DNA from 3 places in the Tatumella citrea genome. Region 1 is predicted to be linked to each of the others. Evidence: predicted binding sites of a transcription regulator. Region 1 holds the regulator's gene; each other region holds the start of a gene.
The links. The regulator PurR, encoded in region 1, represses purine synthesis genes. The targets are predictions, from matches to a motif close to CANGCAAACGTTTGCNTG.
Positions count from the first base shown of each region.

Region 2: a site for PurR is predicted at 2,166-2,183, ahead of rbsD (D-ribose pyranase). Genes of this name have one in related genera too.
Region 3: a site for PurR is predicted at 2,607-2,624, ahead of purE (5-(carboxyamino)imidazole ribonucleotide mutase). Genes of this name have one in related genera too.

Region 1 is NZ_CP015579.1:1,835,643-1,840,719, forward strand. It holds gene punC (purine nucleoside transporter PunC) at 1-870, opposite strand, end outside; gene punR (DNA-binding transcriptional activator PunR) at 975-1,877, shown strand; gene purR (HTH-type transcriptional repressor PurR) at 1,887-2,912, opposite strand; gene cydH (cytochrome bd-I oxidase subunit CydH) at 3,188-3,277, shown strand; gene A7K98_RS08775 (C40 family peptidase) at 3,553-4,353, opposite strand; gene A7K98_RS08780 (Grx4 family monothiol glutaredoxin) at 4,716-5,048, shown strand.
Region 2 is NZ_CP015579.1:4,311,178-4,316,254, reverse strand. It holds gene kup (low affinity potassium transporter Kup) at 1-1,841, shown strand, start outside; gene rbsD (D-ribose pyranase) at 2,195-2,614, shown strand; gene rbsA (ribose ABC transporter ATP-binding protein RbsA) at 2,622-4,127, shown strand; gene rbsC (ribose ABC transporter permease) at 4,129-5,077, shown strand, end outside.
Region 3 is NZ_CP015579.1:1,177,908-1,182,984, forward strand. It holds gene A7K98_RS05620 (SDR family oxidoreductase) at 1-788, opposite strand, end outside; gene purK (5-(carboxyamino)imidazole ribonucleotide synthase) at 948-2,012, opposite strand; gene purE (5-(carboxyamino)imidazole ribonucleotide mutase) at 2,009-2,518, opposite strand; gene lpxH (UDP-2,3-diacylglucosamine diphosphatase) at 2,654-3,370, opposite strand; gene ppiB (peptidylprolyl isomerase B) at 3,370-3,864, opposite strand; gene cysS (cysteine--tRNA ligase) at 4,074-5,077, shown strand, end outside.

The DNA.
Region 1 (5,077 bases):
CACCACAACAACGCCACCAATACTCAACGTATAAAGCACTAATAACCAGGGCAGCAGTTGACGACCACTAAATTTGTTCAGCAGAGCACGACAGCCAAAGCCGCCAGCAAGGAACGTCAAAGTTTGCGGAATATAGCTCAGTCCGATATCTCCGGCAGAAAGCCCCAGGCCGGAAAGAATAAAGGGAGAACCGGTCAGCCAGGCAAAGAAACTTGCGGAACAGGCAGAATAGATCAGTACATTACCGCTGTACTGGCGCTCAGACAGTAACTGCAAAAATCCCGGGGGAACGGTGCTCGCTGACAGGGGAACTTGTGGTGGTCTGGCCGGTAAACCCAGGGTAGCCACAATTAATCCGCAGGTGAGTGCAGCAAGTACCAAAAATATTGAATGCCAGTGGAAATGAGCCAGCAACCATGAACCCAGCAACGGAGCTAGCGCCGGAGACAGAGCAACCATTGGCATAATCGTGGCGAAAATCTTCTGGCTACGCGAAGCCGGATAGTAATCCAGCACCAGAGACTGCCAGCTGACTGCGGCGGCACAGACTCCGGCGGCCTGAATAAATCTCAGAGCCAGCAGTGCGTGTGGCGTGGTTACCCACAACATCGCCAGACAGCTGATGGCAAATATCGCCAGACCACTGACCAGCACTGGTTTTCTGCCAATCTTATCCGACAACGGTCCCCAGAACAGTTGTGCGCAGGCAAAGCCAGCCAGGAACAGGCTAAGACTGGCGCTGATGACTCCTGCGTCAGTATTCAGATCCTGTTTCATCGCTTCAAAAGCGGGCAGATACATGTCTGTAGCCAGGAATCCCAGCATACTCAGTAGTGACAGATAAACTAAAAAAATGACCGGATGACGCATTGCTCCTCCCTGTGAAAATGTGCGCAAAGAGTTTAAAAGGGTGCACCGGGAGTTGTGAACCGTTAATATTTGCAATCAACTGTGAAAAAAATTGAAAGGTCGCTATGTGGTCAGAATATGCACTGGAAGTCGTGGATGCAGTGGCAAGAAATGGCAGCTTTAGTGCAGCAGCCAGGGAGTTGCACCGGGTGCCATCTGCGATCAGTTATACCGTCCGACAACAGGAGGAGTGGCTGGCAGTTGAGTTATTCGAACGACAACACCGCGATGTGATACTGACGGCCGCAGGTGAACATTTTGTTCGTGAAGGTCGGGGGATTATCAAAAAAATGCAGGAAACCCGACGTCAGTGCCAACAACTGGCAAATGGCTGGCGCGGTGAACTGAGTATTGCGGTGGACTGTATTGTAAAACGTTCCAGGATGCAGCAACTGACCATCGATTTTTATCGCCACTTTCCCGATGTAGAGCTGCATATTCGCGAAGAGGTGTTTAACGGTGTCTGGGACGCACTGGCCGCAGGACGCGTTGATATGGCGATTGGTGCGACCCAGGCAATCCCGGTCGCCGGACGTTTCGCTTTCCAGGATATGGGGCGTCTGAACTGGCGGTGTATTGTCAGTGCTGATCATCCACTGGCAGCTGAAACCCATCCGGGAGAGGAGCAGCTTCGGGCATGGCCATCACTGGTGCTGGAAGATACCTCCAGGGAACTGCCACGAAGGATGACCTGGACACTGGATAATCAACGGCGAATGACTGTGCCGGACTGGCAAACCGGTCTGGATTGCGTTCGGGCAGGATTATGCGTGGCAATGGTGCCAGGGCATCTGGCACGGCCGTTACTAGAGAGCGAAAAAGTAAAAGAACTAAAACTGCCGGCGCCGTTTCCGGAAAGTCCCTGCTGTGTAAGCTGGGCAGAACAGCGTATTTCTCCGGCATTGCGATGGTTACTTGATTACCTGGGGGACACTGCCACCCTGAACCATGAATGGCTCAGGGAGTGAACCGGGGACTTACCGGCGATAGTCACGGAACGGACCGTCGCCGACCGAACGACGTTCAATCAGGGTCGGATGGATTTCAAGGGTTTGCGGATCTTCACGTTTATTCACTATACGATCCAGTAACATCTCCAGCGCTTTTTCGCCTAACTCACTCTTTGGCTGGTGAACTGTAGTCAGTGCCGGGGTGAAATAACGCGAGTTGCGCACGTTATCATAACCAATAATAGAAATATCCTGGGGAACGCGCAGTCCCTGTTCATCGGCGGCGCAAATGGCTCCCATGGCCATAATATCCCCGCCACAAAAAACGGCTGTCGGGAGTTGCGGTTGCGCAAGTATTTTCTGCATCGCCTGATAACCGGACTCTGGTTCGAAATTCCCCTGAACAGTCCACTCCTCACGATGTGAGATTCCAGCCTCTTCCAGAGCTTTCAGAAAGCCTGCCAACCGGCCACCACCGGTGTTTCTTTCCATTTGTCCCGGAATACAACCAATATCACGATGACCGCGCTCAATCAGGTAGCGACCGGCCATATATCCACCATGAAAAGCGTTATCCAGCACGGTGTCGGTAAAGTCACCCTGTGAAACTCCCCAGTCCAGCACGACCATCGGGATATTGCGGTTTTCTTCCAGCATATCCAGCAACTCCTGCGGATATTCGGCACACATCACCAGTAATCCATCAACACGTTTGCGCGCCATCATGGCTAAATATGCGCGTTGCTTTTGCAAATCGTTATGAGCATTACCCAGAATCAGTGTGTAGCCATGGTCAAAACATTTTTTTTCGATAGCTTCAATGATTTCAGCAAAGTAAGGCGCTTCGAGTGTTGTCGAGAGTAAGCCCAGCGTCTTGGTGTTATTGACCTTAAGGCTTCTGGCGACTGCACTGGGGGAGTAGTGCAACTCGTTTATTGCTTCCCAGACCGCTTTCCGTGTGTTTTCCGCAACAAAACGGGTCTGATTAATGACATGGGACACGGTGGTGGTTGAAACACCGGCGCGTTTTGCCACGTCTTTAATAGTTGCCATTCAGTGAGTACTCCTGGTTTAAAAAAATAAGATATTGATTTTTTATAGGTTAATCGTTTGCGTCAGCTCAGCGTTTCACTGTCTCGTCATTAAAATGAACCCGAAGGCCAGAGGAGAGTCCTGCGAAGAAAGCCGGATATAAAACCAGCAGCTGAGGAGGTTGCGCAACAAAGACCGGCAATTCTAACAAGGCTGCTGCAATAAAACGAGATTTTTGCGCAGCAGTATGGGAATATAACTATTACCCCACAATTAGTGTGCCTAAAGGAGTTCTGATGGATACCGATCTTAAGCTTGCACTGACCACTACAGTTGTAGCGTTGCTGATGATTATGGCCTTCAGTTTTACCGCCATCCTGCATTAATGTTAGCCTGCTGGCCCGACTGACCGCGCCCGGTCAGCCATATGCTGTTATCAAAACCGGTACCGGATACTTCCCGCGCCGGTTTTTGCTTTTAAGCTACAAAAAATGCAATTAACGGATACGTGTGAGGACCAGGAGAGATTTACGATTTTTTGGGTAAGCCAGCAGAATAAGGGCAGTGGCATGACAGATATCTGTCAGCATAAAAAAACTGCACCTTAGTTCGCAGGATAACCAGCGTTTGGGGTGCAGTCTGTACCGAGCAGGATGACTAATTAACGGACGGTACTCGGGGTTACCATGCGGCGCGCGCCAATGTAGTGACGTTGCCAGTATTCATTGCTCAGAGCCGTAATCTGGATGTCTTTACCGGTACGTGGTGACTGAATAAATTTGCCATCACCCAGATAAACGCCTACATGGTCTGCAGCGCCATGGCGGTGGATACGGAAGAATACCAGATCACCTTTTTCCAGCTCATCACGTTTTACCGGTGCAGCATCACGCAGATGGTACATTTCGTTGGCGGTACGGGGTATTTTGAAATTTACCAGGTCTTTGTAGGCATAATAAACCAGACCACTGCAGTCAAATCCGGATTTTGGAGAAGTTCCTCCCCACTGATAAGGCTTCCCTAACTGATCCATCAGTTTCACCATCGCTGTTGCACGCGCTTTCTGATAACGCAGACGGTGCTGTTTGCTCATCCGGATAGCGGCCAGTGTGGCAGAAGGGTGGCGTGTCGTCTTTTTAGCTGCGGGGCGATGACGACCATATTTTTTAGTTTCCGGCGTGTGATTCTTTGCCAGATGACGGGATTCTTTAGCCGTACGACTGTTTTTAACTTTACGCTGACTGGTGAAGTGTTTAACCCGGTGAATCAGGGGCTGGCGGGCTTTATGTCGGGTACTGGTCGTCTTAATAGGCCTTCGTTTACGGCGGGCATCTTCTTCAGTCACTGCTTTACGGGTGGTTTTATGAAAAGTGGCATTAACCGCAGTTCGAGGCGAAGCCTCTGCGACATTGAAAAAAAGCTGTGCTAAAGCCAAAATAAAAAGCGTGATCAGTAGACGCATAGTTGTCAGGTTACAGGTTAAATGTCCTGAAAAAATACGGACAAAATAAAAAAATAACATCTGACCTTTCAGTCAGCCCCAAAATCATTCTAATCCAGAAATTTATGAAATGTTAAGGTCTTTTTTCCGGAATCTGTTACGAGAAGTTTTTTGACGTAAAATTGAGCGTAAACAGTTAATTAAGTCACATTTTACTGATGAAGTTTCAGGCGACTGTTTTTTTCATCCCGCAGTTGTTACTGGTTTAACGCTAAATGCCATATAACTGAACTTTTATGTAGCAGATGAAAAATGTCGTTTTCACTGGCGGGTTGATATCGCTACAATAACAAAACATGTCGTTTTGTCCCGAAGGAAGTACTATGAGCACTCTCGAAAAAATTCAGACTCAGATTTCTGAAAACCCTATTCTGCTGTACATGAAAGGTTCTCCTAAATTACCAAGCTGTGGTTTCTCAGCTCAGGCAGTTCAGGCGCTTTCTGCCTGCGGGCAACGTTTTGCCTATGTGGATATTCTGCAGAATCCGGACATTCGTGCCGAATTACCAAAATATGCAAACTGGCCAACCTTCCCACAACTTTGGGTTGACGGGGAGCTGGTAGGTGGTTGCGATATCATTATTGAAATGTATCAGCGCGGCGAATTGCAGCAGCTGATTAAAGAAACTGCAGAGAAATTCCCTGCGGCAGAATAACTGTCACGGATGGTGATTCTGATGCCCGC
Region 2 (5,077 bases), 2.0 Mb from region 1:
GCGCATTGACGCTAGCAGCTATCGGGGTAGTGTATGGTGATATTGGTACCAGCCCACTGTATACATTGCGTGAGTGTCTTTCAGGACAATTTGGCTTTGGCATTGAGCAGCAGTCAGTATTTGGCTTTCTGTCATTAATTTTCTGGTTATTGATCCTTGTCGTATCGTTAAAATATATCTGCTACGTGATGCGGGCTGATAACGCCGGAGAAGGGGGGATTCTGACCCTGATGTCTTTGGCGGGCAGAAATACCGGCGCCAGGGTAACAGCGGTTCTGCTGATTATGGGGCTGGTCGGGGGGAGTTTCTTCTATGGTGAAGTTGTCATTACCCCTGCGATATCTGTTATGTCAGCGATTGAAGGGCTGGAAATTGCTGCGCCGTCGCTCGACACTTATATTGTTCCGTTGTCGATTGCGGTATTAACCTTACTGTTCCTTATCCAGAAACATGGAACCGGGCTGGTGGGTAAGATGTTTGCCCCTGTCATGTTGTTATGGTTTATCGTACTGGCAATTCTCGGAGCGAACAGTATTATTCACAATCCGGTGGTACTGCGGGCGCTCAATCCCTGGTATGCCGTCGAGTTTTTCCTCCATTATAAGAGTGTTTCATTCTTCGCCCTTGGCGCGGTGGTGTTATCTATTACCGGGGTTGAGGCGCTGTATGCCGATATGGGGCATTTCGGTAAACTGCCGATTCGTATTGCCTGGTTTGGAGCGGTTCTTCCCTCACTGGTGATTAACTATTTTGGTCAGGGAGCATTGCTGCTCTCACATCCTGAGGCTATAAAAAACCCGTTCTTCTTGCTTGCCCCTGACTGGGCTCTGATTCCGATGTTACTGCTGGCTACCCTGGCTACTGTTATCGCTTCTCAGGCGGTTATTTCCGGAGTGTTTTCTCTGACCCGCCAGGCGGTACGGTTAGGATATTTGCCGCCAATGCGTATCATCCATACCTCTGAAATGGAATCCGGGCAGATTTATGTGCCGGTCATTAACTGGCTGCTCTATATAGCGGTTCTACTGGTTATTATCAGTTTCCGTCACTCAAGCAACCTTGCGGCAGCATATGGTATTGCAGTGACGGGTACGATGATCCTGACCACCATTCTTTCCTGTACTGTGGCCCGTAAAAACTGGCGCTGGAATATCTTCCCGGTCCTGCTGATTTTTATCGTCCTGATGTGTATTGATGTACCGTTGTTTAGTGCCAACCTGGTCAAGATATTCTCCGGTGGCTGGCTGCCACTATGCCTGGCACTGGTGATGTTTATCATTATGACGACCTGGAAAAGCGAGCGATTCAGGGTACTTCGGCGTATGCATGAACACGGAAATTCCCTGGAGGCGATGATTGCCTCTCTGGAGAAAAATCCGCCGGTCAGAGTGCCTGGTACCGCGGTCTTTATGTCCAGAGTGCTTAATGTCATTCCGTTTGCCATGCTGCATAATCTGAAGCACAACAAAGTACTGCATGAGCGGGTGGTATTACTGACTCTGCGTACTGAAGATGCACCTTATGTTCACAACGTACGGCGTGTCACCATCGAACAGTTATCTCCGACCTTCTGGCGTGTGGTTGCCAGTTATGGCTGGCGCGAAACACCGAATGTTGAGGAAATCTTCCACCGTTGTGGGCTGGAAGGGCTGAATTGCCGGATGATGGATACCTCGTTCTTTATGTCGAGAGAGTCGCTGATTCTTGGGAAACGGCCATGGTATCTGCAACTGCGTGGCAAGTTATTCCTGGCATTGCAACGAAATGCTCTGCGTGCCCCGGATCAGTTTGAAATCCCGCCTAACAGGGTGATTGAACTGGGGACTCAGGTAGAGTTTTAACCATCAGAGGAGCGGTCTTCACCAGACCGCTCCTGTCAGTTATTAGCAAACCACTTTCCTGATTTTGTAGTCACCCTTCTTCCGTATATTGCCGCCCCCTCTCTACAGCCAGCATAGTGATTCCCGGGATACCTGCCTTCATCGCTTGTTCTTACAGGGCTTGTGCGTTTTCCGCGACTGCACTGACACCTTATTGCCTGCTGCTGCCACTCTTCTCTCAGGCAGGATTTCACGACGGGCTGCGACGCAGCGAAATCTTTGGAGAGCGATCACATATTCGCTGTCTGTCGATTGTTTTCCCCCTGTGGTTACCTAAACTTCATTCAGCGAAACGTTTCGCTGGAGAGTGAAAAATGAAAAAAGGTAGCTTACTGAATTCTGATATTTCGTCAGTGATTTCGCGTTTAGGGCATACCGACAGCCTGACCATCAGTGATGCTGGTTTACCTGTTCCGCAAGGTCCGCAGCGTATTGATCTCGCACTGACTTCTGGGATCCCCGGCTTTTTACAGGTAGTTAAAACGGTGACTGATGAGTTGCAGGTAGAGAGTGTCGTTCTGGCTGAAGAGATTTTGCAGCATAACCCACATCTGCACAGTGACCTGCTTGCCCTGCTTCAATCGCTACAGCAGCAGCAGGGCAATATCATCGATATCAGTTACGTCAGTCATCAACAGTTCAAAGAGAAAACACAACACAGTCAGGCTGTTGTTCGCAGTGGGGAGTGCTCACCGTATGCGAATATTATCCTTAATGCTGGCGTGACCTTCTGAGGGTGTTATGCAACCTTTACTGCAACTTAAAGGCATTGAGAAATCTTTCCCGGGAGTTAAAGCTCTGTCCGGGGCTGCTATTTCGGTCTATCCGGGCCGGGTGATGGCTTTGGTGGGTGAAAATGGCGCCGGCAAATCGACCATGATGAAAGTGCTGACCGGCATTTATGCCCGGGATGCCGGCAGCTTTGAATGGCTGGGAAAAGAGACAATTTTCGACAGTCCGCGTGCTTCCCAGGCTGCCGGGATTGGCATTATCCATCAGGAACTCAATCTGATTCCTCAACTGACTGTGGCAGAAAATATTTTTCTGGGACGAGAGTTTGTGAACCGTTTCGGTCGCATTCAGTGGAAACAGATGTACCAACAGGCCGATGAATTAATGAAACGCCTGAATTTGCGCTTCAGCAGCCATAAGCGAGTGGAGGAGTTATCCATTGGCGATCAACAGATGGTTGAGATTGCTAAAGTGATCAGTTTTGAATCCAAAGTAATAGTGATGGATGAACCCACCGATGCACTGACAGATACCGAAACCGCTTCTTTATTCCGTGTCATTAATGAGTTGAAAGCTCAGGGCTGCGGAATTGTTTATATCTCCCACCGGATGAAAGAAATTTTTGAGATCTGCGATGACGTGACGATTTTCCGCGATGGTCAGTTTATTGCCGAGCGGCCGGTTAACACGCTGAGTGAAGATTCGCTGATTGAAATGATGGTCGGCCGCAAACTTGAAGAACAATATCCTAGGCTGGATAAATCGCCTGGTGATGTCCTGATGGAGGTCAGTCATCTCAGCGGTTCCGGGGTAGAGGATGTCAGCTTTACTCTGCGGAAAGGTGAAATTCTTGGTGTCTCGGGGCTGATGGGTGCCGGGCGCACAGAACTAATGAAGGTACTTTACGGCGCGTTGCCGCGCTCAGCCGGCACAGTCACCCTGGAAGGCAAACCGGTAATAGCCCGTTCGCCTGAAGAGGGGCTTCTTAACGGTATTGTCTACATCTCAGAGGACCGTAAACGCGATGGTCTGGTGCTGGGTATGACAGTAAAAGAGAACATGTCGCTGACAGCCCTTAAGTATTTCAGTCATCCGGGCGGTCGTCTGAAACATGCCGAAGAACAACTGGCGGTGAGTGACTTTATTAAGCTATTCAACGTCAGAACTCCCTCGATGGATCAGAACGTGGGGCTGCTCTCCGGGGGAAATCAGCAGAAAATTGCTATTGCCCGTGGACTGATGACCCGGCCGAAGGTGCTTATCCTGGATGAACCTACCCGGGGAGTGGACGTTGGCGCAAAGAAAGAGATTTATCAGCTGATCAATCAGTTTAAAGAAGACGGGATGAGCATCATCCTGGTGTCTTCTGAAATGCCAGAGGTTCTGGGGATGAGTGACCGGATACTGGTGATGCATGAAGGACGACTGAGTGGTGATTTCCCGATCGAACAAGCCTCGCAGGAGATTCTGATGGCGGCGGCAGTAGGCAAACAACACAGCGCGGAGCTGGAATAATATGAATACGCAAACAATCCCTTCACGTCGTCTGTTCAGTAAGGCCTGGTTGCTGGAACAAAAATCACTGATTGCACTGTTGGTGCTGATTGTCATTGTTTCCTGTATGAGCCATAACTTTTTCACCCTGGCTAACCTGTTTAATATTCTGCAACAGACCTCGGTTAACGCCATTATGGCAGTGGGTATGACGCTGGTGATTCTGACCTCAGGAATTGATCTCTCTGTCGGTTCTCTGCTGGCATTGACTGGTGCGGTGGGGGCATCGCTGGTGGGCATGGAAGTGAATGCGCTGCTGGCTATTGCTGCGTCACTGGTACTGGGAGGATTTATTGGCGGGATTACCGGTGTCATTGTAGCTAAAGGTAAGGTTCAGGCCTTTATTGCCACCCTGGTCATGATGTTGCTGCTACGTGGGGTCACTATGGTGTACACCAACGGTAGCCCGATCAGTACTGGTTTTAGCGATAACTCAGATCTGTTTGGCTGGTTTGGGATTGGCCGCCCGCTGGGTGTTCCTACCCCGGTCTGGCTGATGGCCATCATCTTTCTTGCTGCGTGGTACATGCTGCATCACACACGGCTGGGCCGCTATATCTATGCGCTGGGTGGTAACGAAGCGGCAACCCGTCTTTCCGGGATCAGCGTTAACCGGATAAAAATCATCGTCTATGCCCTGTGCGGCATGCTGGCTGCCCTGGCCGGAACTATCGAAGTAGCGCGCCTTTCTTCCGCACAACCGACTGCGGGAACCGGTTATGAGCTGGATGCTATCGCTGCCGTTGTGCTCGGAGGTACCAGTCTGTCCGGAGGCAAGGGGCGAATCATGGGAACTCTGATTGGTGCGCTGATCCTTGGTTTCCTCAACAACGGGCTGAATCTGATCGGTGTTTCTTCTTACTACCAAATGATCGTCAAAGCTGTAGTGATTTTACTGGCGGTGCTGGTAG
Region 3 (5,077 bases), 660 kb from region 1:
TATTTTTCTGGTGATGAATGACTGCTTAAAATTCGATCCAGAAGTATACCCGGTAGCAGCCGTCGGGCCACAGACATTACATGAGCGACCACTGTGACAGGATAGCGTTGACGTGGGTGGCGACTTTCCAGAGCGTGACGCAGTTTTGGCAAAATTGCCTGAGGTGGCAGCGTAAAACGGGCTGCAATCCCGGGATTGGTCACCGGACGATCGGATTCACCCTGTACGACATTGTCGGTAAATTCTGTTGAAACAGGACCTGGCTCAATCAGGCTGACACGGACCTTGCTGTGTTGCAGTTCCATTCGCAGAGCATCTGACCAGGCTTCCAGGGCATATTTACTGGCCGCATAGGCGCCACGCCCCGGGGTGGAAATCAGCCCCATCACGGAACTGGTATTCACTATTCTGGCATTTCCACTGGCCTGTAAACAAGGAAGCAACAGCATGGTCAGTTGGTGAACGGCGAAAAAGTTGGCAGAAAATTGTTGTTCAAGCTGGTGGCGCGAGAGGGTATGTAACGGACCATAAACCCCGAAACCGGCATTATTAAACAGTGCATAGAGTTTACCATCGCACAATTCTGCGACCTGACCGGCGGCTGTTTCCACGCTTTGTGGGTCATCCAGGTTGAGTAAAACACCGGTGTATCCGAGTTGCTCCATCCGGCTAACATCTTCCGGTTTGCGACAGGCAGCAAGAACCCGGTAACCACGCATCAACAGGTCACGGGCAGCAACCGCACCGATACCACTGGAACATCCGGTGATTAAGATATTTTTTTGCATAAATTCACACGTTACTGGCGGAAGAGGAGCGTAAAACGCGTTTCAGGTATGCCGGAGTATTACACAGAAAGTAGCGACAGCACCAATGGCTGGCCGGGAATTAACGGTAAAAACAGAGAGGCTGCACAGGAATGCCGGAGTTTCCTGTGCAGAGAGGAATTACAGCTTATCGCTGGCCCAGTCGATAGCTGCGGCATATTCTTCCGGCAGCTGTGAGACCAGGGCTCGAAGATTATCTTTAAGTCGGAGTTTGTCACTGTCAGTCAGATTAAGGTGACCCAATTTACGGCCAGGACGCACTTCTTTTTCGTACCAGTGCAGGTGAACCAGAGGCTGTTCCAGCCATTGCAGATTCAGAGCACAGCCAATGATATTCACCATTACAGAAGGAGCAAAAACCACTGGTTTGGGCAGCGCTAAACCAAGAATGGCTCGCAGATGCAGTTCAAACTGGCTGACAGAGGCACCATTTTGTGTCCAGTGGCCACTGTTATGTACTCTTGGCGCCAGCTCGTTAATCAGTAATCCCTGTGGAGTGACAAAACACTCCATGGCGATCACACCGACATAATCCAGTTCCTGCATGATGGCAGAGAGCATGCTTTCCGCCTGACGCTGTTGGTCAGCATCTGGTTCAGGCAGTGCCACGCTGGTCAGCAAAATACCGTTATGATGCAGATTATGAGTCAGTGGATAAAATACGGTAGTACCGTCACGACCACGAGCACCGACCAGAGAAACTTCACCTGAGAAATTGATGCCCTGCTCGACAATACACTCACCGTAGCACTCTTCCGGCAAGGTCAGGCAGTCAGGCTGGCGCAGGCGCCACTGACCACGGCCATCGTAGCCACCAGTGCGCCGTTTAACGATTGCCAGCTCGCCCAGTCGTGCATAAACTTCCGGCCATTCGCTGGCATCGCTCAATAGTTGCCACGGTGCAGTGGCCAGTCCCAGCTGATCCAGCAATTGTTTCTGAGTCAGGCGATCCGCCAGACGTGGAAAAATATCGCGGTTAACGAACGCCGGGTGGCTTGCCAGTTCGCGGGTCAGCGCAGTTTCCGGCCAGCGTTCAATTTCCGCGGTGATCACACTCTGGCGAATCGGCAGCGCTTCCGGTTCAGCATCGGTGCCAACCGGATAAACGGCTATCCCCAGCGGTTCTCCGGCCTGGCGCAACATCCGGCCAAGCTGTCCGTTACCGAGTACGCAAACTGACTTCATGCTTCCTCCCGTGGGTCCGGGTTTTCCAGAACCGCATCGCTCTGTGCTGTCCGCCAGGCGCTCAGACGGCTTGCCAGTGCAGGATCGTTAACTGCCAGAATCTGGGCGGCCAGTAGTGCTGCGTTCGCCGCACCTGCTTTACCGATAGCCAGTGTTCCAACCGGGATGCCGCGTGGCATCTGCACAATCGAGTAAAGGCTGTCGACACCGCTCAGCGCGGCACTTTGCACCGGAACACCCAGAACCGGAACTAAAGTTTTTGCCGCCAGCATACCTGGCAGGTGAGCTGCTCCTCCGGCACCGGCGATAATCACATGAAAGCCCTGTTGTTGGGCATTTTCAGCAAAACTAAACAGTTTGTCCGGGGTGCGGTGGGCAGAAACCACTTCCACATGATGAGCAAGATTCAGTTCGTTAAGGATTTCTGCAGCATACTGCATCGTAGCCCAGTCACTTTTAGAACCCATAATAATAGCGATACGGGCCGGGGCAGTATTCGACGACATGCGGTCAACTCCTGTGAGCAGTTAAAGAACCTGTGCGGTACAGGTTATACACATTGAGAAGGGCGTGAGAATAGCATGAGACAGCGCTGAGGAAAACGGTTGCGTCACTACACAACCGGACATTTCACCTGAAATTTACCACGGGAAAGCGTGAAGAGTGACGCCATTTTCATCAACAATGATCACCGATCCCTGTTGATGCCATGCACCGAGTACTGCACGTTGCGCCGGCTGTTGACTGACAGTCAGGTTGTGGATTTCCGGACGATGAGTATGTCCGTGAATCAGCAATGTGGCATGGTGGCGTTGCATTGCCTCTACTACCGCCTGTGGATTCACATCCATTATTTCCATGCTTTTTGACTGGTTAGCCTTGCTACTGTCATTCCGCATTCTGGAGGCAATTTTCTGACGGACAAACAACGGTAGCATCAGGAAGACACGCTGTAGCCAGGGTTGGTGGACTTTTTTGCGAAAGCGCTGGTAACCCTCGTCGTCAGTACACAGGGTGTCGCCATGCATAATCAGCACCCTCCGGCCATACAGTTCCAGCAACTGTTCTTCCGGCAGTAACTGCATCCCGCAGCGTTTAGCATAAGTACGGCCCAGCAGGAAATCGCGGTTACCGTGTATAAAAAATACCGGAACACTTAACGATGCCAGGGCTTCGGCGACCTGCTGATGCAACGGGTTTGGGTCATCGTCACCAATCCAGCTTTCAAACAGGTCACCGAGAATATACAGCGCTTCACACTCTGTGGCTTCGCGTTGTAAAAAACGCAGAAAACCGGCAGTGATTGCCGGTTCTTCCTGACACAGATGTAAATCTGCTATAAAAAGCGTTCGCGGCATTACTCGCTGACGGTCACTTTCTGGATAACAACGTCATCTTTTGGAACGTCCTGGTGCATACCACTGCGGCCGGTAGAAACGGCTTTGATTTTCTCAACCACGTCCATACCTTCAACCACTTCAGCAAATACGCAGTAACCCCAGCCCTGCAGGCTTTCGTCACGGAAGTTCAGGAAGTCATTGTCTGCAACGTTGATAAAAAACTGTGCAGTGGCAGAGTGTGGCGCAGAAGTACGAGCCATTGCCAGGGTGCCACGGGTGTTTTTCAGACCGTTGTTAGCTTCGTTACGGATTTCTTCTTTGGTAGATTTCTGTTTCATACCAGGTTCGAAACCACCGCCCTGGATCATAAAGCCGTTAATAACGCGATGGAAAATAGTGTTGTCGTAAAAACCTTCGCGGCAGTACTCCAGGAAGTTTTTCACGGTAGTAGGTGCTTTATCGTCAAATGTTTTAATAACGATATCACCAAAATTAGTCTGGAAAGTGACCATAATTTCATCCTGTCATGGTTATTGTCGGTATTTAACTCTTCCTGATTACAGGGAAGGGCAATCGCAGAGGCTCCTTATATCATAAATTTTATGCTTACGGCAGTATGGCGAAAACTGATGATGCCGGATGGCTTGCATTACGTCGCAGTCGCGTGAAAAATACGGCACAATAACCAGAGTTATCGCACACGTTTAAACGGAATAGTTAAATGCTAAAAATTTATAACACTCAGAGCAGACAAAAAGAGGAATTCAAACCTATTCATGCCGGCAAGGTGGGCATGTACGTGTGCGGTATTACCGTTTATGACCTGTGTCATATTGGACATGGCAGAACTTTTGTCGCTTTTGACGTTGTTTCACGCTATTTGCGTTACCTGGGTTACCAGCTGAAATATGTCAGAAATATCACCGATATTGATGACAAAATCATTAAACGTGCCAATGAAAATGGTGAAACCATTGAGGTTCTCACCAACCGGATGATCGGCGAGATGCACAGCGATTTTGATGCGCTGGGGATTCTGCCGCCAGATGTGGAACCGCGTGCTACCCGACACATCAGTGAAATTATTGAACTGGTAGAAAAACTGCTGCAGCGTGGTCATGCTTATGTGGCTGACAACGGTGACGTGATGTTTGATGTACTAAGTGACAGCCACTATGGTGAACTCTCCCGTCAGGATCTGGAGCAGTTGCAGGCCGGTGCGCGAGTCGAAGTCGCTGATGTGAAGAAAAATCCAATGGATTTTGTGCTGTGGAAAATGTCTAAAGCGGATGAGCCGAGTTGGCCTTCTCCGTGGGGAGCGGGCCGCCCTGGCTGGCATATTGAGTGTTCGGCAATGAACTGCAGCCAGTTAGGCGAGCATTTTGATATTCATGGCGGTGGTTCAGACCTGATGTTCCCGCACCATGAAAACGAAATTGCCCAGTCGACCTGTGCGCATGGCGGTGAATATGTGAATTACTGGATGCACTCCGGCATGGTAATGATTGATCGTGAAAAAATGTCCAAATCTCTGGGTAACTTTTTTACGGTTCGCGATGTTCTGAAGCATTATGATGCCGAGACCGTCCGTTATTTTCTGATGTCCGGTCATTATCGCAGTCAACTGAATTACAGCGAAGATAATCTGAAGCAGGCCCGCGCGGCGCTGGAACGCCTGTACACTGCATTGCGTAATACTAATCCTCAGGCAGAAGCTGCCGAAGG